DNA from 3 places in the Aminobacter sp. LjRoot7 genome. Region 2 is predicted to be linked to each of the others. Evidence: predicted binding sites of a transcription regulator. Region 2 holds the regulator's gene; each other region holds the start of a gene.
The links. The regulator LexA, encoded in region 2, represses DNA repair genes until DNA is damaged. The targets are predictions, from matches to a motif close to TGTTCNNNNTGTGTTCNG.

Region 1: a site for LexA is predicted at 5,210-5,227, ahead of ACSQ3E_RS06565 (PA0069 family radical SAM protein). Genes of this name have one in related genera too.
Region 3: a site for LexA is predicted at 3,012-3,029, ahead of ACSQ3E_RS07750 (sel1 repeat family protein). Genes of this name have one in related genera too.

What each region holds. Positions count from the first base shown of each region.
Region 1 covers NZ_CAXUPX020000002.1:175,954-185,374, reverse strand. The annotation lists gene ACSQ3E_RS06605 (polyprenyl synthetase family protein) at 1-834, opposite strand, end outside; gene ACSQ3E_RS06600 (putative signal transducing protein) at 985-1,209, shown strand; gene ACSQ3E_RS06595 (tRNA1(Val) (adenine(37)-N6)-methyltransferase) at 1,236-2,006, shown strand; gene ACSQ3E_RS06590 (S49 family peptidase) at 2,077-2,943, shown strand; gene ACSQ3E_RS06585 (NfeD family protein) at 3,020-3,205, shown strand; gene ACSQ3E_RS06580 (4-(cytidine 5'-diphospho)-2-C-methyl-D-erythritol kinase) at 3,192-4,082, shown strand; gene moaB (molybdenum cofactor biosynthesis protein B) at 4,095-4,646, shown strand; gene ACSQ3E_RS06570 (glycosyltransferase) at 4,649-5,152, opposite strand; gene ACSQ3E_RS06565 (PA0069 family radical SAM protein) at 5,300-6,454, shown strand; gene ACSQ3E_RS06560 (ribonuclease HII) at 6,606-7,256, shown strand; gene ACSQ3E_RS06555 (DUF4180 domain-containing protein) at 7,246-7,632, opposite strand; gene ACSQ3E_RS06550 (F0F1 ATP synthase subunit B) at 7,780-8,259, opposite strand; gene ACSQ3E_RS06545 (F0F1 ATP synthase subunit B) at 8,270-8,869, opposite strand; gene ACSQ3E_RS06540 (F0F1 ATP synthase subunit C) at 8,931-9,155, opposite strand; gene ACSQ3E_RS06535 (F0F1 ATP synthase subunit A) at 9,221-9,421, opposite strand, start outside.
Region 2 covers NZ_CAXUPX020000003.1:270,022-279,442, reverse strand. The annotation lists gene ACSQ3E_RS10910 (L,D-transpeptidase) at 1-218, opposite strand, end outside; gene secG (preprotein translocase subunit SecG) at 435-908, opposite strand; gene tpiA (triose-phosphate isomerase) at 1,065-1,829, opposite strand; gene ACSQ3E_RS10895 (SurA N-terminal domain-containing protein) at 1,977-3,872, shown strand; gene trpD (anthranilate phosphoribosyltransferase) at 3,869-4,879, shown strand; gene trpC (indole-3-glycerol phosphate synthase TrpC) at 4,884-5,693, shown strand; gene moaC (cyclic pyranopterin monophosphate synthase MoaC) at 5,695-6,177, shown strand; gene ACSQ3E_RS10875 (molybdopterin molybdotransferase MoeA) at 6,178-7,383, shown strand; gene lexA (transcriptional repressor LexA) at 7,490-8,206, shown strand; gene ACSQ3E_RS10865 (ComEC/Rec2 family competence protein) at 8,414-9,421, opposite strand, start outside.
Region 3 covers NZ_CAXUPX020000002.1:429,497-438,917, forward strand. The annotation lists gene ACSQ3E_RS07725 (AMP nucleosidase) at 1-964, opposite strand, end outside; gene ACSQ3E_RS07730 (hypothetical protein) at 1,028-1,222, opposite strand; gene ACSQ3E_RS07735 (hypothetical protein) at 1,222-1,434, shown strand; gene ACSQ3E_RS07740 (glutathione S-transferase family protein) at 1,550-2,272, shown strand; gene ACSQ3E_RS07745 (DUF2147 domain-containing protein) at 2,372-2,713, opposite strand; gene ACSQ3E_RS07750 (sel1 repeat family protein) at 3,152-3,418, shown strand; gene ACSQ3E_RS07755 (hypothetical protein) at 3,567-3,764, shown strand; gene ACSQ3E_RS07760 (ABC transporter substrate-binding protein) at 3,830-4,951, shown strand; gene ACSQ3E_RS07765 (peroxiredoxin) at 5,102-5,764, shown strand; gene ACSQ3E_RS07770 (YitT family protein) at 5,816-6,436, opposite strand; gene ACSQ3E_RS07775 (acetyl/propionyl/methylcrotonyl-CoA carboxylase subunit alpha) at 6,543-8,498, opposite strand; gene ACSQ3E_RS07780 (carboxyl transferase domain-containing protein) at 8,513-9,421, opposite strand, start outside.

The sequences.
Region 1 (9,421 bases), on a different contig from region 2:
GGTCTTGCCGTCCTCGATCGCGCTCTTCCAGAAGGCGCGTTCGGCAGCGGTACCGCGGCGATAGCTCAGGATCACCGGAAGCGTGACCTTGCCCTCGCGGAAGTCGTCGCCGACATTCTTGCCGAGGTCCTTGCTCGAACCGCCATAATCGAGCGCATCGTCGATGAGCTGGAAGGCAAGGCCGAGATTCATGCCATAGGAGCGCAGCGCAGCCTTGTCATTCTTCGAGGCTCCGGCGATCACCGGGCCGACTTCGGCGGCAGCCGAAAACAGCGCAGCGGTCTTTGCCTTGATGACGGCGAAATGCTCATCTTCGGTGGTTTCGAGGTTCTTGGCGGCGGCCAGCTGCATCACCTCGCCCTCGGCGATGATCGAGGCTGCGGAGGACAGGATGTCGAGCGCTTCGAGCGAGCCGACCTCGACCATCATGCGGAAGGCCTGGCCGAGCAGGAAATCGCCGACGAGCACGCTCGCCTGGTTGCCCCAGATTGTGCGCGCCGTCTTCTTGCCGCGGCGCAGGTCGCTTTCGTCGACGACGTCGTCATGCAGCAGCGTCGCCGTGTGCATGAACTCGACCGAAGTCGCGAGCCTGACGTGGTTTTCGCCGGAGTAGCCGAACATCTGAGCAGCAGCCAGGGTCAACATCGGACGCAGGCGCTTGCCGCCCGAAGAGATCAGGTGGTTGGCCACCTCCGGGATCATCTCAACGTCAGAGCCGGCCTTCGACAGGATCAGCTCGTTGACCCGACCCATGTCGGCGGAAGTCAGGTCGATCAGGTCCTTGATCGACGCAGCGTCCCGCTTTCCCTTCTCGATGTTGAGGACGACACCCAAGGCCAACACTCCCAAATTACACAGGCGCGTGGTCGCGCGCGTAGCTCTTAGGCGATTCTAAGGCGGCATGCACCGTGCCCGCAAGTGGCGAATTGGCGCGGTGCAACACGTGACGTTTACTTCGCCGCTCCAAACTGCGAATTTCCGGACATGATCGAACTCATCCGCACCAACGACGCCGTCATCATTTCCTTCGTCGAAGCGCTTCTGCGCGACGCCGGTATCGGCAGCTTCACCGCCGACGAGAACATGAGCGTGCTCGACGGTTCGATCGGTATCCTGCCGCGCCGCATCATGATCGACGCCGACGATGCCGACGAAGCGCGGCAACTGCTGACCGACGCCGGCATCGAGCACGAAATCCGCCGGAAGTGACAGCCGAGCCGCCACCCGCAAAGCAGCTGGACTTGCCACCCCACACGGTGGATGCCTTCCATCGCGGCGACTTCTGGCTGGTGCAGCCCAGCGACAGCGGCCACCGCGCCGGCATGGATGCACTGATGCTGGCCGCAGCGGTTCCCGGCACCTTCTCCGGGCGACTCGCCGATTTCGGCGCCGGTGCCGGTGCCGCCGGTCTTGCGGTGGCTGCGCGCTGCAAGCAGGCCCAGGTGCAACTTGTCGAACTCACTACGGAGATGGCGCGCTTCGCCGCGGCGACGCTCGCTTATCCCGGCAATGCATCGCTGCGTGACCGCGCGGCCGTGCTCGTTGCCGACGTCGGCCTTTCGGGCAAGGCGCGTACCGAGGCCGGTCTCGCCGACGCCTCGCTCGACTTCGTCATCATGAACCCGCCTTTCAATCCGGCGCATCACCGTCCGACCCCGGACGCGCTGAAGCGGCAGGCGCATGTCATGGAGGACGGGCTGTTCGAAAGCTGGATCAGGAGTGCCGCAGCCGTGGTCAGGCCGCGTGGTGGCCTCGCCATCATCGCCCGGCCGGAGCAGCTTGCAGCGATCCTCGCCGCACTCGACGGCCGCTTCGGCAAGGCCGAGATCGTGCCGGTGCATCCGCGCGCCGACACTGCTGCGATCCGCGTCATCGTGCGGGCGGTTCGCGCCTCGCGCGCACCGTTGACGCTCTGCCCGCCGCTGGTCCTGCGCGATCCCGGCGACAGGTTCTCGCAACGCGCCGACGACATAAGCAACGGCCGCGCATCGCTTTTCGGTGATTGAACAACGCCGGAGCATTGCGGTTGTCGCAGGAATACATACATCCCGCAGGACAAGAGACCGGAGAGACTACGTGAAGAACCTGTTCCGCCGCCTGCTGCCGAGATCGATGCGAGGCGGCGAGATCGTCATCCCCGTCATCAGGCTGCAAGGCGCGATCATGTCGGGCGGCAGCCAGTTCCGGCCGACATTGTCGCTGGCATCGACCGCCGGGCTGATCGAAAAAGCCTTCGCGATTTCCAACGCGCCCGCCGTCGCCATCTCGATCAATTCCCCCGGCGGCTCGCCGGTGCAGTCGCGCCTGATCTTCAAGCGCATCCGCGACCTTGCCGCTGAGAAGAACAAAAAGGTGCTGGTCTTCGTCGAGGACGTCGCCGCATCGGGTGGCTACATGATCGCCATTGCCGGTGACGAGATTTTCGCCGATCCGTCCTCCATCGTCGGCTCGATCGGAGTGGTGTCGGCCTCGTTCGGCTTCACCGACCTGATCAAGAAGATCGGCGTCGAGCGCCGCGTCTACACCGCCGGCGCCAACAAGGCGACGCTCGATCCGTTCCAGCCGGAAAAGCCAGAAGACGTCGAGCGGCTGAAGAAGTTGCAGCTCGAAGTGCACGAGACCTTCATCGACATGGTCAAGGAGCGTCGCCGCGGCAAGCTCAAGGACGACCCCGACCTGTTCACCGGCCTGTTCTGGTCGGGCAAGAAGGGCCTCGAACTCGGTCTCGTCGACGCGCTCGGCGATATGCGCACGGTGCTCAAGGACCGCTATGGCGCCAAGGCCGAACTCAAGTTGATTACGGCACCGCGCGGCCTGTTCGGCCGCCGCCTGGGCCTCGGCTCGTCCGCCCTGGGCCTCACGCCGGAAGCCGCCGGCGCCGTTGCCACCGGCCTCGTGGATGCGGCGGAAGAACGCGCATTGTGGAGCCGGTTCGGCCTTTGAAAAAGCCGAAACGGCAGATTATCATCGGGGGATAGCCCCGGCTGGCCGGAAACGGCACCGAAGGGAGGAGAATGAAATGCCGCAGCTCATCTTTTTCGCGCTTGTCGGCGTGGTCGCCTATGTCGGCTACCGCTCCTTCATCAAGGAGGCCGAACGGGTGACTGCCAAGGTGCGGCGCAACGAGAAGCAGCGCCAGACGGGCGCCAACGGCACGCTGGTCAAGGATCCCGAGACCGGCGAGTACCGGCTTGAGAAAGACTGACGCCCAGCCCGTGACCTTCAACAGCGTTCCGCTCGCCGAACTCGCCCCGGCCAAGATCAATCTGGCGCTGCATGTCACTGGCCGGCGCCATGACGGCTATCATCTGCTCGAAAGCCTCGTCGTCTTCGCCGAGCTCGGCGACCGCATCACCGTTACGGCAGCCGCTGAGGACAGCTTCGTCGTCGATGGCCCCCTCGCCGCCGATGTGCCTGTCGACGGCGGCAACCTCGTACTCAAGGCCCGCGACGCGCTGCGTACAGCCTTTCCCCAACACACGACCCAGCCGGTCGCCATTGCGCTCGAAAAGAACCTGCCGGTTGCCTCGGGCATCGGCGGCGGTTCGAGCGATGCGGCAGCCGCCTTGCGCGCCCTGAGCCGCCTCTGGCGCCTGCCGACCGATGCCTCCGAACTCGCCCGCCTCGCCTTGCCGCTCGGCGCCGACCTGCCGATGTGCCTGGCCGGACATCCGCTGATCGCCCGCGGGATCGGCGAAGAGCTCGACCCGGTAAGGCATTTTCCCTGCCTGCCGATGGTGCTGGTCAATCCAGGCATCGCGGTGGCGACACCGAGCGTCTTCCGGGCGCTGGCATCGCGTGAAAATCCGCCGCTCTCGCCACTCGACAGCGCCGACACCGTGCTCGACTGGCTGGCCATGAGCCGCAACGACCTCGAGCCTCCGGCGATCTCGATCGAGCCCTCGATTGCCGAGGTGCTGGCCACCCTTCGCAGCTCCGGCGCCGCTTTCACCCGCATGTCGGGATCGGGTGCCACGTGCTTCGGCATTTTCGACACCTATGCCGCCGCCTCGCGCGCGGCAGCGGCGATCTCGGCCGCACATCCCGGCTGGTTCAGCGCCGCCACCACGACCCGGACCTAGGAGCCCAACACAATGGCCAGTGAGCCCCGCCCCTTCGTTCCTGTCCGCATCGCGGTGCTCACCGTCTCCGACACCCGCACGCTGGCTGACGACAAGTCGGGCCAGACGCTTGCCGACCGCATCACTGACGCCGGCCACGTGCTCAAGGCGCGCGGCATCGTCACCGACGACAAGGACAAGATCCGCGACCGCGTCACCGCCTGGTCGCTCGATGCCGAGATCGACGTAATCATCACCACCGGCGGAACCGGCTTCACCGGCCGCGACGTCACGCCTGACGCGCTGGAGCCGATCTTCGAGAAACGCATGGACGGCTTCTCGGAGGTGTTCCACCGAATTTCCTACGACAAGATCGGGACTTCGACGATCCAGTCGCGCGCCACCGGCGGCGTGCTCAACGCCACCTTCGTCTTCGTGCTGCCCGGATCGCCAGGTGCGTGCCGCGACGCCTGGGACGGCATCCTCAAGGCGCAGCTCGATTACCGCCACATGCCGTGCAATTTCGTGGAGATCATGCCGCGCCTCGACGAGCACCTCAGGCGCGGCGGCGCTAAATCAGCCTGAAGCTAGCGCTGCGCGACGACGATTTCCGCGTCGAGCGTCTTCACGGCAAGCCCGCGAGCAATGCCTTCGGCGTCCGCGCCATTGCGCCCCAGAACCGCGGCCTGCTTCCTGGTGATGACCAGCCCCTGCTCCAGCGCGCGTGGCCGCGATGTCACCCGTTCCCAGAATGGCCGGTTGCTCGCCCTTGAACGGGTGAAGCGCGCCGCCATCGTCAGCCGGCTCATGTGGCGCACCGCATCCTCGGTCCAGCCCTCGGCCAGCCGCGCGCCCGGCTCGAGCAGCAGCAGCCAGTCGCTCTTGGCCTGCGCGATGCCCGCCTGGATGCCCCCCTTGGCGAGATAGGCGCAGCCGGCATGCTCGGCGACATAGTGGGTCTGGTCGGTAGAGCCGAGGTTGCAAACGATCACTTCGCGCACGACACCCTCGACGGCACCGCCGACCAGCGAGGCCAGCGTACGCGCCAGTCCCTCCTCGTCGTCCCTGGTCTCGATCAGAACGCTCAGCATATCTAGCCGCATATCGGAAAGCCGGCCGAAGCGCCAGCCTCACCACCCGGACAACAAAGTTCTTGCTTTGTTCTCTTTTCCAAAATAGGAATAGTTTCATGCCGAACGAATCGACGGGCGGCCATTTTCCCTCCGGGAGATAGCGAAATGGAACCCATAGCACGGGCCGATATTGCCGCTTTCAAGGGTGGCGGAGCCGGAATGGCCAACGCCATGATCGAGGAAAGCGGCCTGCGCATCAACCATGAGCGCCGGCGCGGACGTGGCGCGGGCGTCAACCCGTCAGGGCGCTACGAGCCGGTCAGCCGCCACGTCTTCGACGACGGCTGGAGCACTATCGAGGAGCTACCGCCGTTCAAGACCGAGGTCCAGGTCGAGAAGCCGCGCACCATCATCACCCGCAACGAGTCGCCCGACATCTCCTTCGACCGCTCGATCAATCCCTATCGCGGTTGCGAGCACGGCTGCGTCTACTGTTTCGCCCGTCCCACCCACAGCTATGTGGGCCTGTCGGCCGGGCTCGATTTCGAATCCAAGCTGTTCGCCAAGCCGGATGCGGCACGGCTGCTCGACCGCGAGCTGTCGAAGGACGGCTACCAGCCGCGCACCATCGCCATCGGCACCAACACCGATCCCTACCAGCCGATCGAGAAGCACTGGCGCATCATGCGCGAGGTGCTTGAGGTGCTGGAAGCACGCAATCATCCCGTCGGCATCGTCACCAAGTCGGCGATGGTCACGCGTGACATCGATATCCTCAGCCGCATGGCCGCGAAGGGCCTGGCCAAGGTGGCGCTGTCGGTGACAACGCTCGACCGCATGCTGGCGCGCACCATGGAACCACGAGCAGCGACGCCGACCAAGCGGCTGGAAGCGATCAGGCAGCTCTCCGATGCCGGCATCCCGGTCTCGGTGATGGTGGCGCCGATCATCCCCGGCCTCACCGACCAGGAGATCGAACGCATCCTCGACTCGGCCAAGGCCGCCGGTGCCACCAGTGCCGGCTACGTCATCCTGCGCCTGCCGCTGGAAGTCAGCCCGATCTTCAAGGACTGGCTGCTGCGCCACTACCCCGACAGCTATCGCCACGTGCTGTCGCTGATCCGCTCGATGCGCGACGGCAAGGACTACGATTCAGAGTGGGGCAAGCGCATGAAGGGCAAGGGTCCTTATGCCTGGCAGATCGGCCGCCGCTTCGAGATCGCGGCCCAACGCCTCGGCCTCAATTCGGTGCGCACGCCGCTCCGGACCGACCTGTTCGAGGCCGGCCCCAAGGACCAGCTGCAGCTGACGCTGCTTTGAGCATCCAGGCGGGCACCTTCGTCCGCCCCTTGCAAGAGATCCCGTCCGGCCGTTCCCCCGTGGCCAGTTGACGGTGCCTTCCCGGACCGCCGCCCTAATCGGCCGGGGAGGACTTGCGGAGGATCGGGGCCGATGCGAGCATCGCCGCACTATGGCTCGCCCGCGCTCCGATTCTCCGCCCCTCTTCGAATTCATCGACAAGCCCGACTTCGCCTTCGAAACGAAGGCGATATCGGGTGGCCTGTGGCCATGCGCCGGCCTCGACGAAGCCGGGCGCGGGCCGCTCGCCGGTCCGGTCGTGGCTGCGGCAGTCGTGCTCGACCCCGGCAACATCCCTTCAGGGCTTGATGATTCCAAACGCCTCACAGCCGCCCAGCGCGACGCGCTGTTCGACGAGGTGCTGTGCAAGGCTCTTGGCGTCGCCGTGGCCTCCGTCTCGGCCGACAGCATCGACCGCAGCGATATCCGCAAGGCGAGCCTAGAAGCGATGCGGCGCGCGCTGGCGGGCCTGCCCATGACCGCCAAATCGGCCCTTGCCGACGGCCGCGACGTGCCACCCGGTCTTGCCTGCACCTGCCGCGCCCTGGTCAAGGGCGACCAGCGCTCGCAATCCATCGCCGCCGCCTCGATCGTTGCCAAGGTCACGCGCGACCGCATGATGTCGGTCTGCGGCTCAAACGACAATCGCTACGGCTTCGAAGTCCATATGGGCTACGCCACCGCCCGCCACCGGGCGGCGATCATCGAGCACGGCGCATCGCTTCGCCTGCACCGCATTTCCTTCGCACCGTTCAGGGACTAGCCCTGACAGCAGGCGACGTCCCGAACCTGCCTTCAAGTTCGGCGAAATCCGCAACGAACCAGATCGACTTGCCCTTGTTCGTTTCGCGCACGAAGTCACGCAGCGCTCCGCTGTTTTCGAGCGCTCGTGTGATGTCGCCAACGATCGCGCAGCCGAGGCCATAATTCACGAACTTCTGAAACACCTCGCCGGCAACGCCAGTGCTGAGCTTGAGAAAGTCCGGGCCAAGCCTTTCCACAGGGATGGCGAGAAAATCCGCTTCGTTTGACCATGCCTCGCTGATGAAGTCATTGGCATCGGCAGGCGTGCGCAACACCGGGCCGTTCTGGCTGAAACGAAGCATCCGGGATTTAGCGATTTCGATGATCTCGGTCATGCGACCCGGCTAGCAGCGGCCACAGCAAGGTGCAAGCTTCGCCGGAGCGGCTGCTGCCAAACGACCGACAGTCGCCCTGGCTATCCTGAAAACAAAAAAGCCGCCGGAAATTCCAGCGGCCTTTTCAAATCTGCTTGGCTGCCCGACTTAGTTGAGCTTGGCCTTCAGTTCCTGCACCGAGCCCTTGAACAGGTCGGCGTTGGTCTTGGCGTCGGCCTTGCCGGCGAAGATCTGGCGAGCTGCCTCGACCGCGAGGTCGACAGCGTTGGCGCGAACTTCGTTGACGGCATCGCGTTCAGCCTGGCCGATCTTGAGCTCGGCAAGTGCGGTCCGGCGAGCGACGTACTCTTCGGTCTTCTTGTGAGCTTCTTCAGCGAGAAGGCCAGCTTCGCGCTTGGCCAGATCGACGATGTCGGCGGCCTCCTTCTCGGCTTCCTTGCGCTTGCGCTGGTACTCGGCGAGCAGCTGCTGGGCTTCTTCACGAAGCTTGCGTGCGTCTTCGAGTTCGGCGCGGATGCGTTCGGCGCGCTCGTCGAGCGACTTCGAGAGCATGCCCGGCACCTTCAGGTACAGGACGACGCCAACGAAGATGACGAGAGCGACTGTGGCCCAGAATGTTGCGTCCATGGCCCCTCTCCTACTTGCTCGCTGCCTTGACGGCGGCGGCGATGTCAGCCTTGTCGACCTTGCCGGTACCCAGAGCCTGGACGATCGCGGCAGCGGTGTCCTCGGCGATGGTGCCCACTTCCTTCATGGCGTTTGCCTTGATGGTAGCGATGCGAGCTTCCGCCGCGGTGAGCTTCTGGTCGAGCCCGGTTTCGACTTCCTTGCGCTTGGCTTCGGCTTCCGCCTTGGCTTCGTCGCGTGCTTCCTGGCCGATGGCGTTTGCCCTGGCCTTGGCCTCGGCAAGCTCCTGCTCGTATGCGGCAACCGCCGCATCCGCCTCGGACTTCATCCGGGCAGCCTGGTCGAGGTCCCCGGCGATGCGATCGCGGCGCACCTCGAGGATGCCGCCGACACGCGGCAGCACGACGTTCTTCAGGAAGAGATAGAACAGGCCGAAAGTGATCGCGAGCCACAACAGCTGCGACGGATAGTTCGACGTATCGAAAGGCGGAAACAGACCACCACCGCCATGCTCCGCACCCGTTTCCGTGTGCGCAGCGGTTGCGTCGGTAGAATGAGCTTCCCCGGCCGCAGGTGCGACTTCCTCGGCGTAACCCGGCGTGACAAACATCTCTATCCCCTGTCATCCCACCGGCCGCAACACGCGGCCGGTCAACTCGCTTGCGCGGCTCTTATGCGAAGAGCAGGAGCAGAGCGACGAGGAGCGAGAAGATGCCCAGAGCTTCGGTAACGGCGAAGCCGAAAATCAGGCGGCCGAACTGGCCGTCAGCTGCCGACGGGTTGCGCAGGGCGCCCGACAGGTAGTTACCGAAAATGGTGCCCAGGCCGATGCCTGCGCCGCCCATGCCGAGACAAGCGATGCCTGCGCCGATTGCCTTTGCTGCTTCAACTTCCATTGTCCAACTCCTTGTGGATCGAAGATCTAGTTGCGGTATCCAAGACGGCGGCAGCCGCCGTCGAATTAGTGGCCCGGGTGCAGGGCGTCGTTGAGGTACATGCAGGTCAGAACCGCAAACACGTAGGCTTGCAGGAACGCGACCAGGACTTCCAGGCCGGTGATCGCCACCGTCATGAACAGCGGCAGGATCGAGCCGACGACGCCGACAGCGCCGAATGCGCTGAGCGAAGTGACGAAACCAGCGAAAACCTTGAGCGTGATGTG
Region 2 (9,421 bases):
GCTTCGAGGTCCTTGATTCGCGACAGGTCCTCGTCGGTCGGTTTCTTCTTTTTCTTGAGCAGCTTGAGCTCAGCTGCGTCGCTCTTGGCGGCGACGGCGATAACGTCGCTTGCGACAGGCTGAGGTGCCGCAACCGTGCCCGCCGAGGTGGCGGCGAAGGCTGTCGAGCTCATGAAAGTGGCGCAAAGGCCAGCAAGAAGGATGCGGCGGAGCTGCATGGCGAAGGATCCCGAACGTTCAACGCAAATTTTCTTGCGACAACGCGCAGTGCCCCCAAGGCTCCCCCGCCGAAATGCCGCAACCCAGCTATAAGCGATTAGCCGGAGGCGCCTCAAGGGAGGCACCACCGGCTTACCAATCGAATTGTCGTGATTGATGCGGCATTTGCCGCAACTGTGTTCAAACAACAACAGGTTGCGGCAATGGGTAAATAATTAGTTAGGAACCTGCGGGGTCGCAGGGGCGGCCGGTGTGGTCACAGCAGGCTGCTCGGTGCCCGAAGCGGCGGGCGCAGCAGGCTGAGTCGCAGGGGCTGCGGGCGCCGTGGCGTCGGATGCAGGTGCGGCCGGAGCGGTAGTGGCGGGTGCTGCCGGAGCGGTCGAGCCGCCGAGCTGATCTAGAACGCCCTTGCCGCCAGTGGTTCCACTCTGGGTAGTCGGCGCGCGATCGAGGATGTCGGTCGGCTTCTCGCCGTAACGAGCAACGATCGACAGCGTCAGCGACGTGACGAAAAACACCGTCGCGAGGATCGCGGTGGCGCGCGTCAGCGCGTTGGCGGCACCACGAGCAGTCATGAAGCCAGAACCGCCACCGATGCCGAGGCCACCGCCTTCAGAGCGCTGCAGGAGCACAACGCCGACAAGGGCGAGCACGACCATCAAGTGAATGACGATGAGGACGGTTTCCATTGCGCTTCCTGGGATCTTTCGTGACGTGGGCGTGCCGCGCGCCTGGGCGCCCGGCACTCCGGAGGCGGCTCAATACAATGCTTTCTAGGCATTTCCAAGCCCGCCGGCCGAATATGGGGTGACACGCTGCCTTTGCAACGGTCACGTGTGGTGAAATCAGAGCTTGCGGTAGGCGTCGGCGATGCCGAGGAAGTCGGCAGCCTTGAGGCTGGCGCCGCCGACCAATGCACCATCGACGTTGGCGACAGCCAGCAATTCGTTGGCATTGGACGGCTTGACCGAACCGCCATAAAGAATGCGCATCTTGGCAGCCGCAGCACCCAGTTTCGCGGCAAGGCGCTCGCGGATATGCGCATGCGCCTCGGCGACATCAGCAGCCGTCGGCGTCAGGCCGGTGCCGATCGCCCAGACCGGCTCATAAGCAATGACGGCGTTGGTTGGCGTCGCGGACGTCGGCACCGAGCCTTCGATCTGGCGCGACAACACCTGCAGCGTCGTTCCGCCTTCGCGCTCGGCATGGGTTTCGCCGACACAGATGACGGCAACCAGCCCTGCCCGCCATGCCGCTTCCGCCTTGGCGCGGACGATCTCGTCGGTTTCGCCATGGTCGGTGCGGCGCTCGGAGTGACCGACGATGACGTGACTGGCACCGGCATCCTTGAGCATCTCGGCCGAGACGTCGCCAGTATGGGCGCCGCTCTCCTTGGCATGGCAGTCTTGGCCGCCCGTCTTGACCGGGGTACGGTGCAGGATCTCGGCGGCACGCGAAAGCAGCGTCGCCGGCACGCACAAAAGCGCGTCGGTCTCTGCATCGAGGCCGCTCATGAAGCCGCCGGCAATGTTGCGCAATTCGTTCAGCGAGTTGCTGGTGCCGTTCATTTTCCAGTTGCCGGCAACGAGTGGGCGGATTCCTGGCGTCATAGTGCTCTTCCCTCGAAATCGATATTCGCTCGGGCAACCTCACTACCAAAAACAAGCCACAAAGCAATCGACAGTGGCGGCGAAGGGCGCTATTGCGCTTCGTTCATGCAGGCGCATGCGACAATGCGCGTATACGGGATCTGATACATGCTCGAATCGATGCGAAGTGCTGCTGGAACCTGGGTTGCGAAGCTGTTGCTTCTGCTTCTCGTCGTCAGCTTCGCGATCTGGGGCATCTCGGGTCAGATGATGAGCCAGTTTGGCGGCGACCAGGTGGTCACGGCCGGCGGCACGACCGTTTCAGGTGTCGAATACCGCCTCGCCTATGACCGCCAGCTGAACGTCATGTCGCAGCAGTTTGGCCAGCGTCTGACCCGCGACCAGGCCAATGCGCTCGGCATCGACAACCAGGTGCTTTCGCAGCTCGTCGCCGGTGCTGTGCTTGACGAACAGGCACGCAAGCTCGGCCTTGGCCTGTCCAAGGACCGCCTCGCCGAGCTCACCTGGGACGACCCGACCTTCCGTGGCGCCGACGGCAAGTTCGACCGCCAGGCCTTCGAATACATCCTGCGCCAGATCGGCATGCGCCCCGAGGACTATCTGAAGAACCGCGCCCAGGTTGCGGTCCGCCAGCAGATCGTCGAGGCTGTTTCCGATGGTCTCGAGGCCCCCGACACCTTCCTGCGCGCCGTTGCACTTTATCGCGGCGAAGATCGCACCATCGATTACCTGCCGCTGCCCAAGTCGCTCGTCGAGCCGATCGCGGCACCTGGCGACGACGTGCTCAAGGCCTGGTTCGAGGAAAACAAGAAGAACTACGCCGCACCCGAATTCCGCAAGCTGAGCTACGTCAAGCTCGAGCCGGAAGACATCATGGATGCCGCCGCTGTTACTGAAGAGCAGGCGCGCCAGGACTACGACAAGAACAGGTCCCACTTCACCACCGCCGAGACCCGCAAGATCGACCAACTGGTGCTGGGCGCTGATGCGGCAAAGGCTGCTTCCGACGCGATCAAGGGCGGTGCGACCTTCGACAAGGTTGTCGCCGACCAGGGCAAGACTGCCGCGGACGTGGCACTCGGCACGCTGACCAAGGACAGGATCGCCGACAAGGCTGTCGCCGACGCCGCCTTCGCGCTGCAGGCCAACCAGGTCAGCGACGTCGTCCAGGGCGCCTTCGGCCCGGTGCTGGTCCGCGTCAGCGAGATCACGCCCGAGACGGTCAAGACCTACGACGAGGTCAAGGACCAGATCCGCAAGGAACTGGCGCTTGCCGAGGCCAATCGCATCCTGCTCGACGTCCACGACTCCTACGAGGACGCCCGCGCAGCAGGTGAGTCGATGAAGGCTGCCGCCGACAAGCTGAAGCTCAAGATGGTGACGGTCGACGCCATCGACCGCGCCGGCCAGCAGCCGGATGGCACCGTCGTCAACAGCCTGCCGGACTCGCGCAACCTGATCCAGGCAGCTTTCGCCGCCGAGGCAGGCACCGAAAACCCGCCGCTCAATGTCGGCACCAACGGCTTCGTGTTCTACGAAATCGACGACATCACACCTGCCCGCGACCGTACGCTCGACGAGGTGCGTGAGAAGGTCGTTGCCGACTGGACCGCCGCCGAAGCGACGAAGCTGCTCAAGGCCAAGGCCGACGAGCTCGAGAAGCGCCTCAAGGACGGCGCCTCGCTCGACGTGATCGCAGGCGAGCTCAAGCTCGAGAAACAGACCAAGCGTGGCCTGAAGCGCGAAGCCGACGATGCCGACTTCGGCCGCGAGGGTGCGTCCGCGATGTTTGCCATGGGCCAAGGCGGCACCGGCATCATCCCCGCTCCTGCCGGCGACGCACAGATCCTGTTCAAGGTCGCCGAAGTGTTCGAGCCAGCCGGCGCCGACAAGAGCGCCGTGCCAGAGGACGCGCAGAAGCAGTTTGCCTCCGGCATGGCGGACGACCTGCTCGACCAGATCGTCGCCCAGCTCCAGGGCGAATACCAGGCAACGATCAACCAGGCGGCGATCACCCGTGCACTTGCGGTGGGAACGCCATGAGCGCACTCAAGCCGCATATAGCCAAGGTCGCTTCGGGCACCCCCCTCACCTTCGAGGAGGCTCGCGAGGCCTTCGACATCATCATGTCGGGCGAAGCGACGCCCGGCCAGATCGGCGGCTTCCTGATGGCGCTGCGCGTGCGCGGCGAGACCGTCAGCGAGATTTCGGGCGCCGTCGCCACCATGCGCGACAAGATGCTGCGCGTCGAAGCCCCTGACGACGCCATCGACATCGTCGGTACCGGCGGCGATGGCTCGCACAGCGTCAACATCTCGACCGCCTCGGCCTTCGTCATCGCGGGCGCAGGCGTGCCTGTCGCAAAGCACGGCAACCGTGGCCTTTCCTCGTTGACGGGCGCCGCCGACGTCTTGACCGCACTTGGCGTCAACATAGACCTCACGCCCGAGGCTATCGGCCGCTGCATCCATGACGCCGGCGTCGGCTTCATGTTCGCGCCGGCGCACCACCCGGCGATGAAGCATGTCGGCGCGACCCGCGTCGAACTTGGCACCCGCACCATCTTCAACCTGCTCGGACCGCTCTCCAATCCCGCCGGCGTCAACCGCCAGCTGGTTGGCGTGTTTTCGCCCGAATGGGTGCAGCCGGTGGCCGAGACGCTGAAGGAACTCGGGGCCCAGCACGTCTGGGTCGTCCATGGCGACGGTTATGATGAGATCACCACCACGGGTGAGACCCATGTCGCGGCCCTTAAGGACGGCGTCATCAGCACGTTTACGCTCACGCCCGAACAGGTCGGCCTCAGCAAGCACACGCGCGAAGAACTGCGTGGCGGCGATTCCGCATACAATGCGGTTGCCCTGCGCGGCGTTCTCGAAGGTGCCAAGGGTGCCTATCGCGACACGGTGCTGATGAATGCCGGCGCGGGCCTGGTGGTTGCCGGCAAGGCAGCGACGATCGGCGAAGGCGTGCCGCTGGCCGCCGAGGCGATCGACAGCGGCCGCGCCAAGGCTGTGCTCGACCGCCTGGTCGCCGTTTCGAACGGATAAAGACATGGCCGATATCCTGCGCCGCATCGAAGCCTACAAGCGCGACGAGATCGCAGCAGCAAAGGCGTTGCTGCCACTCGCCGAGCTCAAGGCGCGCGCCCGCGACGTCACGAAGCCACGCGGTTTCCTCGCAGCCCTCGAAACCAGGCGTCATGATGGCCGCTTCGGCCTGATCGCCGAGATCAAGAAGGCGAGCCCGTCCAAGGGCCTTATCCGCCCCGATTTCGATCCGCCGGCACTTGCCAGGGCCTATGCCGATGGCGGCGCTGCCTGTCTTTCGGTGCTGACCGACACGCCGTCGTTCCAGGGTGCACCCGAATTCCTGACCGCCGCGCGCGACGCTTGCGACTTGCCGGCGCTACGCAAGGATTTCATGTTCGAACCCTACCAGGTGCACGAAGCCCGTGCCTGGGGCGCGGACGCAATCCTGATCATCATGGCGAGCCTCAGCGACGACGATGCCAAGCGGCTCGAGGATGAGGCGTTCGAACTCGGCATGGACGTGCTTGTCGAGGTCCATGACGAGGAAGAGACGGAGCGCGCGCTGAAGCTTCAGTCGCGCCTGCTCGGCATCAACAACCGCAATTTGCGCACCTTCGAGGTCAGTCTCGACACGTCGGAGCGCCTGGCGCCGATGGTGCCGGCCGACCGGCTGTTGGTCGGCGAAAGCGGTATCTTCACCCATGCCGACTGCCAGCGCCTGCAGAAATCCGGCATCTCCAGTTTCCTCGTCGGCGAAAGCCTGATGCGGCAGGCCGACGTGACATCGGCGACGCGCGCGCTGCTCGATGGCGCAGCCCTGGCAAGCGCCTGACATGGCAACCACCCTCACCCATATCGGCGCCACCGGTGAGGCCAACATGGTCGATGTCGGCGACAAGGCCGAGACGACACGCACGGCGATCGCCGAAGGCCATGTCATCATGCGTCCGGAAACGCTGGCGCTGATCCTGTCAGGCAACGCCAAGAAGGGTGACGTGCTCGGCACCGCCCGCATCGCCGGCATCATGGCAGCCAAGCGCACGCATGAGCTCGTGCCGCTCTGCCATCCGATCCTTTTGACCAAGGTTTCAGTCGAGATCGAGCCTGACGAGGCCCTGCCCGGTCTGCGCGTGACGGCACTTGCCCGCGTGACCGGCAAGACCGGCGTCGAAATGGAGGCGCTGACCGCAGCCTCGGTCGCCTGTCTCACCATCTACGACATGGCCAAGGCCGCCGACCGCGGCATGGTGATCTCCGGCATCCGGCTGGTCGAGAAGACCGGCGGCAAGTCTGGCGACTACAAGGCGGCGGAATAGATGGCCCTGCTGCCCGTCGCCGACGCCCTGGCGCGCCTGCTCGACGGCGCCGAACCGCGCGGCACGGAAACTGTCGGCCTCGCCCAGGCATCAGCGCGGGTGCTGTCGGCACCGCTGCATGCGCTCCGCACCCAGCCACCCTTTGATGCCTCCGCCATGGACGGCTACGCCGTGCGCGCCGCCGACATCGCCTCGCTGCCGGCGCAACTCAGGGTCATTGGCCAGGCACCCGCCGGCAAGCAGTTCACTGGTACCGTCGGTCCAGGCGAGTGCGTCCGCATCTTCACTGGTGCACCGGTGCCTCAAGGCACTGATACCGTCGTCATTCAGGAAAACGTTCGCGATCTCGGCAATGGCGAGATCGAGGTGGTCGAGCCGACGCTTGCCGGCCGTAACATCCGCGCCAGGGGTCTCGACTTCAAGCAGGGCGACCTCATTCTCGATGCCGGGCGCGTGCTCGACCCGGCAGCGCTCTCGCTGATCGCGGCTGCCAATCATCCCAGCGTCAACGTGGTGCGCGCGCCTCTGGTCGCCATCATCGCCACCGGCGACGAACTGTTGCCGCCTGGCAGCAATCCCGGACCCGACCAGATCATTGCCTCCAACGCCTATGGCGTCGCGGCCATCGTCCAGTCTGTCGGCGCGCGCGTGCTCGATCTCGGCATCGCCGCCGACCGCACCGATGCCATCGCCGCATTGGTGGCGAAGGCGCTCGCAGCGGACGCCGACGTGATCGTCACGCTGGGCGGCGCATCGGTCGGTGACCATGATCTCGTCCATCGTGTGCTGACCGAACTCGGCATGGACCTCAACTTCTGGAAAATCGCCATGCGCCCGGGCAAGCCGCTGATGTTCGGTCGGCTCGGCGCCAGCCGCTGTGTCGGCCTGCCAGGCAATCCGGTCGCCAGCCTGATCTGCTCGCAGATCTTCCTGAAGCCCCTGGTGGCGAAGCTCGGTGGACGTTCCTATTCGCCCGACATGCGCACGGGCGTTCTCGACAGGGCGATGGCGGCCAATGACCTGCGCCAGGACTTCGTCCGCGCGATCGCGAGCGAAACTGCCGACGGGCTCATCGTCACGCCATACCTGATCCAGGACTCTTCGATGCTGCGTACGCTGGCCGACGCCAACTGCGCCATCGTGCGCGCCCCCTTCGCTCCAGCTGTTGAAGCCGGCAGTGCCTGCCAGGTGATGATGCTGCGCTGAACCAGCGACCTCTACCCTTCACGAAATATCAACAGTTGCGGAACACAACTGGAACATATAGTGTTTGTTCTGGGTTTGTTTTTCTTCTGATTCCTCGGGGGTGGCGATGCTGACGCGCAAACAACACGAGCTTTTGCTATTCATCCACGAGCGGCTGAAGGAGGCAGGCATTCCGCCCTCCTTCGACGAGATGAAGGAAGCGCTCGACCTCGCCTCCAAGTCCGGCATCCATCGCTTGATCACGGCGCTTGAAGAACGTGGCTTCATCAGGCGCCTGCCCAACAGGGCGCGTGCGCTCGAAGTGCTGCGCCTGCCCGACTCGATCGCACCTGGGCTCAACGCGGCGAAGAAGTTTTCGCCCAGCGTCATCGAGGGCAGCCTCGGCCGCAAGCCTGAACCCTCGCGCTCCATGTCGGCGGGCAATGACGACGACGCTGGCTCGGCCATTACCATCCCTGTGATGGGACGCATCGCCGCCGGTGTGCCGATCGACGCCATCCAGCACAAGACGCATTCGATTGCGGTGCCGCCAGACATGATCATGGGCGGTGAGCACTACGCGCTCGAGGTCAAAGGCGACTCGATGATCGAGGCCGGCATCTTCGACGGCGACACTGTCGTCATCCGCAGTTCGACCACGGCCAATCCCGGCGAGATCATCGTGGCACTCGTCGACGACGAAGAGGCAACGCTCAAGCGTTTCCGGCGCAAGGGTGCCTCGATCGCGCTTGAAGCCGCCAATCCGGCCTATGAAACCCGCATCTTCGGACCCGACAGGGTCAAGGTGCAGGGCAAGCTTGTCGGACTGATCCGCCGCTACTGAATTTCTCTGCGACAGCAGGCTGAAACGGCGCGGTCTTATGAACAGGACCGTGTAGCGGAGGTCGTCAAGCCCCGCAGATTGTCGAGCAGACCATATGTGGTGCCCCGAGGCGGAACAGGCTTTGCGACATGGGATATGGGAGGGCTCTTGGCCCGATCATTCTCTCACTGCCATCTGGCAATCTGAAGCCTGACTGATCTGCACTAGCTATCGTGCAGTTCCCGGCGACTCCGATGCGGCGGCTATTGGCGTCTTCGGACGCACCGTGGCTGCCGCAGTCGATGACTTCGGGTGCGACGTGGTTGCCTCGGCAGGTACCTTTGGGCGCCTCTCGGCCCGTTTGTAGGGCGGCAGGCCCCTCGCCTCGCGTGAGAACTGGCGCTGGGCGTGCCACGGGCGATACTGTTCCGCCACGGCGTGGCGTATCTCGACCGTCCGATCTCCGCTTTCTGTCTCAGGCGTAATGAATATCGACGCACTGCCAAGACGCGCCAGCTCGCGCTTGCTGAGTACGGTTGGCGCCACGCCTGGGCAGACGTCGCTTGCCGTGGCATCGTCGACCACGATGAGGTCTGCGCTTGCACAGGCACGCGCAGCGACAGCAGTATTCGCCGCATGCACGATCCGTGCACCTCCTGGTTGCTGAACCGTGCACAGCCCCTTGCCGCAGACGAAGGCATCCGCACCGGATGCATTTGCTTCGCCAGACGCTTGTTTGCCGGCTTCCGTACCGGAGATTCTTGCTTCTCCTGTTTCTTGCTTGCCGACTTCCGGACCAGGAGTATTTGCTTCGCCAGTTGGCTCGGAGCCGGTCTCGCTGGGCGAACTGCCCGCGCCGTCAACAGCAGTCGTCGTAGAACGCTCTGGCGCAACGAGTGTCTCCGACACCAGCGCGCGCTGCCAGTTGTCGACTGTGAACTGGTTTGGCCTGGCACGATTGACGGCAAGCTTGCCGTCGCCAACCGGCACGCCGACGAGACGGCCATCTTCCGAGACGAGAACGTCGGGCGTTTCCGTTTCCACGACCGTCATCAGTCCAAGGGCCGCGAAAGGCACTGCTGCGGCGCGCAGCCAGGTCGTCGCCGTCGACGCGATGACGAGTGCTGCGGTGAGCAACAGCACAGCGTGCGGCGAGACAAGCCCGACCGCATCAACTGGCGAGCGCTCGGAGAACCAGGTGGCGACACCAATCATCGCGTTCAGGCCAACGCCCAT
Region 3 (9,421 bases), on a different contig from region 2:
CGGCACAGTGGCCAAGCATCAGCCAGGCATGCGGCCTCAGCACGGCGATGTGGTCGGTGATGGTCTTGGCGTTGGAGGGTCCGACCCCGATGTTGACCATGGTGATGCCGGCATGGCCAGGCTTCTTCAGGTGGTAGGCCGGCATCTGCGGCAGCCGCGCGGCAGGCGTGCCTTCGGACGGCGCCGAGTCGCCTGCCTTGGTCACCACGCCGCCCGGCTCGACGAACTCCGAGTAACCGCCGCCGCCCTTGGCCATCAGGTCGCGGGCCAATACGACGAATTCGTCGATGTAGAACTGGTAGTTGGTGAACAGAACGAAGTTCTGGAAGTGCTGCGGCGTGGTCGCGGTATAGTGCGCCAGCCGGTGCAGCGAATAGTCGATGCGCTGGGCGGTGAACACGGCCAGCGGCCGGGATTCGCCCGGCATGATCTCGAACGTGCCGTTGGCGATATGGTCGTCGGTGCCGTCGAGATCAGGCACGTCGAACAGGTCGCGGATCGGCCGCTGGATGCGGTCGGCGGCGGCACCGTCGACATGGGTGCCTTCGAGGAAGGCGAAATGCAGCGGGATCGGCGTCGTCGATTCCGAAACCGTCACCGGGCCGCCATGGTTGCGCATGATCAGCTTGAGCTGTTCGGTGAGGTAGCTCTTGAACAGGTCCGGCCGGGTGATCGTCGTCGAGAAATGCCCTGGCGTCGGCATGTGGCCGTAGGCCTGGCGCGAGTCGACCTGCGAGTAGGATGTCGTGGTGACGCCGACTTCGGGATAGCAGGCGCGGAACCTGACATTGGTGTCTGCGCCGGCTGCGAGCGAGGCAAAAGCATCGCGCAGGAAGGCGGTGTTGCGCTCGTAAAGCGCCTGCAAGGCAGCAACCGCCTTGGTAGCATCAGTAAAGCTCTGCCGTGGAAACGGCAGCGGCGAAGAGATCGATTCGATAGGTTGAGGATAGATTCGCTTTTCCATGACCTATTATAGAGATCAATTATGACGGCTGCGAGGGGGCTCGCGGCGCCTCCTTCAAATCTCTCAGGCGCGCTGCAGGCTGACCAAGAGGACGAAGCCGACGCCGCTCTTGCGAGCGGCAGGTGCCTCGATCGTCGAGCCGTTGTCGGCGCGAAGCTGCGGAACGGCCAGCACCGGAGCGGCAAGGACCATCAGGATCAAAGCAGCGCGCGGCAGGAGCCGGAGCGTCTTCTTGATCTGGGTTGCGGTGCGGGTCATTGGCGTTGCTTCTTTTCGGTTTTGCGTTGTTTCGTTACTTCGTCACGATTTCCCAGGATCGCGCCGGGCGGCTGGTCTCTGCCACCAGCGTTGCGAACATGATCCCGAACAGGGCACTCAGCAGGCAGACGATGGTGAACCGGCGGGCGAGCATTGGTGTCTTCTCCTTCGATGGATCGGACTATGCCAAGCTGCGACTGAACGGGTTCTGAGACCTCCGTTCATCTTCGGTTCAAATTTATTGACAGGGCTTAATGTGTCCGCAGGGTTGTGTTTCGCCCCGCCACGCATATCTCCAGAGCATCGCTCACCAACGGAGACTGCGGAATGACCAGTCAGACATTGCCGATCGAACTCTATTACTGGCCCACGCCCAATGGCTGGAAGATTTCGATCATGCTGGAGGAACTTGGCGTTCCCTATACGGTCAAATACATCAACATCGGCAAGGGTGAGCAGTTCGAGCCGTCATTCCTCAAGATCGCCCCCAACAACCGCATGCCTGCCATCATCGACCCGGAAGGCCCGACTGCTGACGGCAAGTGGGGCGGCGCGCCGATCTCGATCTTCGAATCCGGTGCGATCCTGCAATATCTCGGCCGCAAGTTCGGCAAGCTCTATCCCTCGGATGAGCGCGGCCGTGCCGAGGTCGATCAGTGGCTGTTCTGGCAGGTAGGTGGCCTCGGCCCGATGGCCGGCCAGGCACATCACTTCCGGCAATACGCGCCGGAGAAGATCGCCTATGGCATCGACCGCTACACCAATGAGGTCAACCGGCTCTATGGCGTGATGAACAAGCGACTCGCCGATCGCGAATTCCTGGCGGGCGACTATTCGATCGCCGACATCGCCTCGCTCGGTTGGGTCAAGCCCTACAAGAACCAGGGCCAGGAGCTCGAGGACTTCCCGCATCTCAAGCGCTGGTTCGACACGCTGCTAGCCCGTCCCGCCGTTATCCGCGGCCTGGCTGTTGGCGAAGACCATCGCCGTAACCTCGCCGACGACAAGGAAGCCCAGAAGGTACTGTTCGGCCAGCGGGCGAGGGCATAAGGCGGCTAGGATATAGCGAATAGCGATGAGGGACTCTTGACCGCCAGGGTCGTTGTGAGCCGTCTATTCGCTATTCGCTATTCGCTATTCGCTATTCGCTTACAGCTTCTTCCAGTTCTGCGTCTTGCAGATCAGGCCGCCGAGCACGCAGCCGCTCATCTTGAGCGTCGAGCCGGCGACCGAAGCCTTGCCAGTATAGGTCTTGTCATTGGCCGGATCGGTGATCTTGCCGGCATAGGTGCCGCCATTGGCGTTGAAGGTGCCGATCTTCTTGCCGGCGTGCTTGCCGTCCTTCAGCGTGATGCAGAAGCCGCCGCCGCAGGGCGTGATCGCGGCAGTCGATCCGGCTTCCGTCTTCCAGTTGCCCTCGATCGGATCGGCATAGGCAGCCCCCGCCATCATCAGGGTGGCCGCGATGGCCAGGCTCATCTTGCGAAGCATTGAAGTCCTCCCGGTTGAATTGTCGCTCACAGGCACTCTCCCTGCCTGACGTTTACGCAAACGTAAGCGTAATGCAGCTGTCGGCAAAACGAAAGTGGTGCCGCAAGGGAAGTTTTGAGCCTTTTTGAGAGCCCCGAAACGCGTCGTCCGAGTGCCGAAGTTCATCCTTGGCAGCGGATCAATGTGTCGCGTGGTTATCAAAGACTTATCCGGCGGCCTGAGAGTTTTCATCGCATTTTCTTCAAATTCCAGCCGCCGCAAGGAATCCTATCCTTAATGAATTCCGAGCTTTACCCTTTGTTTTCAGTTTGTTTTCTTCGAGTTAAGCAAGCCATTTAACGGCGGATTCAAGGCTCCCCGGCATTCTCGGAAGCATCGAAAGGGCAGCTCCGGAACACCAGCGGGCCGGCTCTCAGGAGACAGGCAGAGGATAAGAAAATGGCACGTTTCGAAATCTTTGACGCTGGCTTCGGCGCGATGGGAACCACCGCTCAGGCCGACATTCTTCTCGAACTCGGCATGATGTATGCGACCGGCCGCGATTGCGAGGTCGACGTGGTTGCCGCCCACAAATGGTTCAACATCGCCGCGATCAAGGGCTCGGCCCGCGCTGCGGCCCTGCGCTCGGAGCTTTCCGGCACGATGTCCAAGCTCGACATCGTCAAGGCGCTGCGCGAAGCGCGTGAATGGATGACGATGCACTAACAATCTGCTTCCGGGGGGAGGCCGAGGTCGCCTGAATGGCGGCTTCCAATAACAACAACGCGACGGTTTGAAGGACAGGCCAGGCGCGACAGGGACATGACCTCCAGCATGCCCCATTGACGAACAAAGAGTTAGACAGGGCAGGCGAATGTCCGACGGGCCGAAGATGCTCGCGGCACTCTCCACGAAAAAGGCCGCGACCGATCACCATAAGATCGGCGCGGCCTTTTTGTTTCGGCCAGCCGAAGCGTGGCAGCATCGTCATGCCCACCGCATTGCCCGCCGCCCTGTTTGCAGGCACAACATCCTGACGCCGATGCGCCAAGACAAGGCCCGGTCGCGATGACAGCTTTCGGCGATTGCACGTATGACGCGATCAGGGAATTCCGGAGCGTCCCAGGGAGGGTAACAATGCATTTGAAACGTACATTCGGCGCGGCTCTTGTCGGCCTGTCGATCAGCGCCGGCGCCGCCTACGCGCAGGACATCGGCATTGCCGTGGCGGGTCCGATGACCGGACAGCTCGCCAACATCGGCGACCAGTTCAAGCAAGGTGCCGAAGCCGCCGTCAAGGCGATCAACGAAAAGGGCGGCGTCTTGGGCCGCAAGCTCAAGCTGTCGATCGAAGACGACGTCTGCGATCCCAAGCAGGCGGTTTCTGTCGCCAACCGCATCGTTGCCAACGGCATCAAGTTCATCGACGGCCATGCCTGCTCGGGCTCGAGCATCCCGGCATCCGCCGTCTATGCCGAATCCGGCGCGCTGATGATGTCGCCGGCGTCGTCGAATCCTGTTTTGACCGACGATGCCGCCAAGAAGGGCTGGCCGACGATCATGCGCCTTTACACGCGTGACGACGCCCAGGGTGCCTTCATCGGCCCATGGATCGCCGAGAAGTACAAAGGCAAGAATGTCGTCGTGCTGCATGACAAGAGCGCCTACGGCCAGGGCGTGGCCGACGCAGTCAAGGCAACGATGAACGCCGGTGGCCTGACCGAGGTTCTCTACGAAGGCATCAATGCCGGCGAGAAGGACTATTCGGCGCTGGTTACCAAGCTCAAGGAGCTCAAGGCCGACGTCGTCTATTTCGGCGGCTACCACCCCGAAGCCGGCCTCATCCTGCGCCAGTCGGCAGAGCAGAGCCTGAAGTACCAGCTGATCATGCCCGACTCGATCGCCTCGCCGGAGTTCTGGCAGATCGCCGGCCCGGCCGGCGAGGGCACGCTGTTCGTCTTCCCGTCCGATCCGCAGGCCAAGCCTGAGGCCAAGGAAGCAGTCGAGAAGATCAAGGCCGGCGGTTTCGTGCCGGAAGGCTTCACGCTGTTCTCCTACGCCACCATCCAGGCTTTCGCGCAGGGCATCGAGCGTGCCGGCACGGATGACCCGATGAAGGTCGCTGAGGCGCTCAAGGACGGCAAACCGATCAGCACCGTCGTTGGCGATGTCGTCTTCGACGAGAAGGGCGATCTCAAGAACGCCAGCTACGACATCAACCAGTGGCACGACGGCAAATACGCGCCGATCAAGCAGTAAGCCGCACGTATGCATTCAATGGCCGGGCATGTCCCGGCCATTGTCGTTTTCACGAGCTTGGCGCAAAATGAGATTTTCGCACGCGGACGCCAAGATCAGGCCGTTCTGGCCGGCGCAAGCCGTGTGCGTCGCATTCAGGAGGAACCGACAATGAGCCTTCGCATCAATGACACCGCCCCCGATTTCAAGGCCGACACCACGGAAGGCGCAATCAGCTTCCATGACTGGATCGGTGACGGCTATGCCGTGCTGTTTTCGCACCCGAAGGATTTTACGCCCGTCTGCACCACCGAACTCGGCTACATGGCCGGGCTCAAGGCGGATTTCGCCAAGCGCAACGCCAAGATCATCGGCATTTCGGTCGATCCGGTCGAGAACCACCACAAATGGAAGGCCGACATCGAGACGCTCTCCGGCAACAAGGTCGACTATCCGATGATCGGCGACCCGACGCTTGCCATTGCCAAGCTTTTCGACATGCTGCCGGCGACGGCCGGCGACAGCTCTGAAGGCCGCACGCCGGCAGACAATGCCACCGTGCGTTCGGTCTTCGTCATCGGCCCCGACAAGAAGGTCAAGCTGACCTTGACCTATCCGATGTCGACCGGCCGCAACTTCGACGAGATCCTGCGCGCGCTGGATTCGATCCAGCTGACCGCCAAGTACCAGGTGGCAACACCTGTGCAGTGGAAGCAGGGCGACGACGTCATCGTCACCGCCGCCGTCTCCGACGAGGACGCGATCAAGCGCTTCGGCTCGTTCGAGCGCGTTCTGCCCTATCTCAGGAAGACCAAGCAGCCGACCGCCAGCTGATCCGGCCCAGCATGCGAACGAAAGCCGCGCCCTTGGCGCGGCTTTTTCGATTCAGCTCATGCCGACATAACGGCCGGGGCGATGGTTGATGGCGATGATCAGGTTGAGCACCGCCGCACCCAGCACCGAAAGTGCGACCTTGTCGAGCTCGAGATAAAACAGCGACACGAGAAGGATCACGAGGTCGACCGCCAGCTGGAAATAGCCGGCGCGGATGCCGTAATTGTCCTGCAGGTACAAAGCCAAGATGTTGAAGCCGCCGAGGCCGGCGCGATGGCGGAACAGCACCAGAAGGCCCATGCCCATCAGGCCGCCGCCTGATATCGCGGCATAAAGCGGGTTCAGGTGGCCGATGCCGATCCAGTCGGGCACCAGGCGCGACAGCAGCGAAATCAGCGCCACGGCAGCAAAGGTGCGCAGCGCGAATGGCCAGCCCATGCGCTTCACCGCGAGATAATAGAAGGGCAGGTTGATGACGAAGAAGATGGCGCCGAAGCCGTAGCCGGTGGCGTATTGGACAAGCAGCGCCAGTCCGGCCGAACTGCCAGTGATCAGCCCGGCATTGGTGTAGAGCACCAGCCCGAGCGCCACCATCATGGTACCGGTGAGCAGTGCCAGCACGTCCTCGTACTGGCGATGCGGTAGGGCATCACTGTTGCTGATGTTGGTCACTGCGCTTGCCTGTCCATGTTTGCTGCATCGCAGCAATAAGACGCCAGCCCGAAATCCGGTACAGATTTTCGGGCTGGGCTGTCATGCGCAAACAGCAAGGCTCGCGTCAGTCCTCGAAGCGCACCAGCACAGTTCCGTCGGTGACCTGCGAGCCCTCGACGGCGATCTCGCTGATCACCCCGTCATGGGTGGCGGTGATGGTGTGCTCCATCTTCATCGCCTCGAGCACCAGCAGCGGCTGGCCCTTGGTCACCTTGTCGCCCTTGGCGGCACGTACCAGCTTGACCAGCCCTGGCATCGGCGCGCGCATGCTCGACGTGCCTTCGCCGATCTCGGCAGCACGGGCGAACGGATCGCTGATGGCGAAGTCGAACGAGCGGCCGTTTTCGAACACGGTGACATGGCCGGGCCACGCCGCGACGGTCGCACCGACATCGTTCACGCCCGCAGCTAGCACGAAAGCCTCGCCGCCCTCCGGTCTGACCTGGAAACGCCCGTCCGGCCGCGCGGTGATGTGGGCAACAATATCGTCGCCGCCAAATGACAGCGTTGCCCGCCGTGCCAGCGGGTTGAAGTGGGCGTAGCCGGTGAGGCCAGACCACGGATCATCAGAGGCAGCGGATGCCGTGGCTCCCGTGGCAGCCAGTGCGGCGAGTGCTACGGCCCGGCTGCTCGGCGGCGCGGTGACCGTCAGCTCATCCTGCTTGCGCCCGATGAGACCGGTGTCGACATCGCCGGAGGCGAAGTCGGGGTCACGTGCAAGGGCTGCGAGGAACGCCGCATTGGTCGTCGACCCGGCCACTTCGGTGCGAGTGACTGCTTCGGCCAGCGCGTTGAGGGCCGTGGCGCGATCAGGCCCGTGCGTCACCACCTTGGCGATCATCGGGTCGTAGAACGGCGAAATCGCATCGCCTTGGCGCACGCCGGTTTCAACGCGAATTTCGGTGCCCGGCGTGGCTTCGGTCGGGAAACTGAGATGATGCAGCGTTCCGATCGCCGGCAGGAAGCCCTTGGCGGGATCCTCGGCATAGAGCCGTGCCTCGAAGGCATGGCCGGACAGCGCGATCTCATCCTGCGCCAGCGGTATCTGCTCGCCCGAGGCGACCCGAAGCTGCCATTCGACCAAGTCTACGCCTGATATCATCTCGGTCACCGGATGCTCGACCTGCAGCCGCGTGTTCATTTCCATGAACCAGAAGCGGTCCGGCTTCAGCCCGTCCGAGGCATCGACGATGAACTCGATCGTGCCGGCGCCGGAATATTTGATCGCCTTTGCCGCCTTCACGGCGGCATCGGTCATCGCAGCGCGCAACTCCGCCGTCATGCCAGGAGCAGGGGCTTCCTCGATCACCTTCTGGTGGCGGCGCTGTGCCGAGCAGTCGCGCTCGAACAGGTGCACGGCATTGCCAAAATTGTCGCCGAACACCTGCACTTCGATGTGGCGCGGCTTGTCGACATATTTCTCGACCAGCACGCGGTCGTCGCCGAAGGCGGCCTTGGCCTCGCGCCGCGCGCCAGAGAGCGCATCGGCGAAATCGTCGGGATGGTCGACGCGGCGCATGCCCTTGCCGCCGCCGCCGGCGCGCGCCTTGATCAGCACGGGATAGCCGATCTCGCGCGCCTTGCTGGCGAGGATGACGATCTCCTGCGCCTCGCCGTGATAGCCTGGCACGACCGGCACGCCGGCCTTTTCCATAAGCCTCTTGGCCGCGTCCTTGAGCCCCATGGCGCGGATCGAATCTGCCGAAGGGCCGATGAAGACGAGCCCTGCCTGCGTCACCTGGTCGACGAAGCCGGGGTTTTCGGACAGGAAGCCGTAGCCGGGATGGATCGCCTCGGCGCCGGTCGCCTTGGCAGCCGCGATGATGACGTCGCCGCGCAGATAGCTCTCGGCGACCGGCGAGCCGCCGATATGCACGGCTTCGTCGGCCATGGCGACGTGCAGCGCGCGCGCGTCGGCGTCGGAGTAAACGGCCACCGTCTTGATGCCCATCTTGCGGGCAGTGCGGATGACGCGGCATGCAATCTCGCCGCGATTAGCGATGAGGATTTTTGAGAACATTCTTTGATCCCCCATCACATCCTGAACACGCCGAACTTGGTGTCGGCGACCGGCGCGTTGAGCGCAGCCGACAGGCTGAGCGCCAGCACCTCGCGCGTCTTCGCCGGGTCGATGATGCCGTCGTCCCACAGGCGCGCCGACGAGTAGAGCGGGTGCCCCTCGCGCTCATATTTCTCGAGGATCGGCGCGCGGAATTCGGCCTCTTCTTCCTTGCTCCAGGTGCCGCCCTTGCGCTCGATGCCCTCGCGCTTGACCATGGCGAGAACGGTCGCCGCCTGCTCGCCGCCCATGACGGAAATGCGTGCGTTCGGCCACATCCACAGGAAGCGAGGCGAGTAGGCGCGGCCGCACATGCCGTAATTGCCGGCGCCGAACGAACCGCCGATGATGATCGTCACCTTCGGCACCTGGGCGGTCGCGACCGCCGTCACCAGCTTGGCGCCATCCTTGGCGATGCCACCGGCCTCGTATTTCGCGCCGACCATGAAGCCGGTGATGTTCTGCAGGAACACCAGCGGGACCTTCCGCTGGCAGCACAGCTCGATGAAATGCGCGCCCTTCAGCGCGCTCTCCGAAAACAGCACGCCGTTGTTGGCGATGATGCCGACCGGCATGCCGTGGATATGGGCAAAGCCGGTCACCAGCGTGGCGCCGTAGTTCTGCTTGAACTCGTCGAACTCGGAGCCGTCGACAACGCGCGCGATCACCTCGCGCACGTCGTAAGGCTGGCGCAGGTCGGCGGGGATGACGCCATAGACCTCTTCCGGCGCATGAACAGGCGGAATCGATTTCTTGAGAACGAGCCCGATGTCCTTCTTCCGATTCAGGTTTTTGACGATGCGCCGGACGATCGCCAGCGCGTGTTCGTCGTCCACGGCATAGTGGTCGGCGACACCCGAGACCCGCGTGTGCAGGTCGGCGCC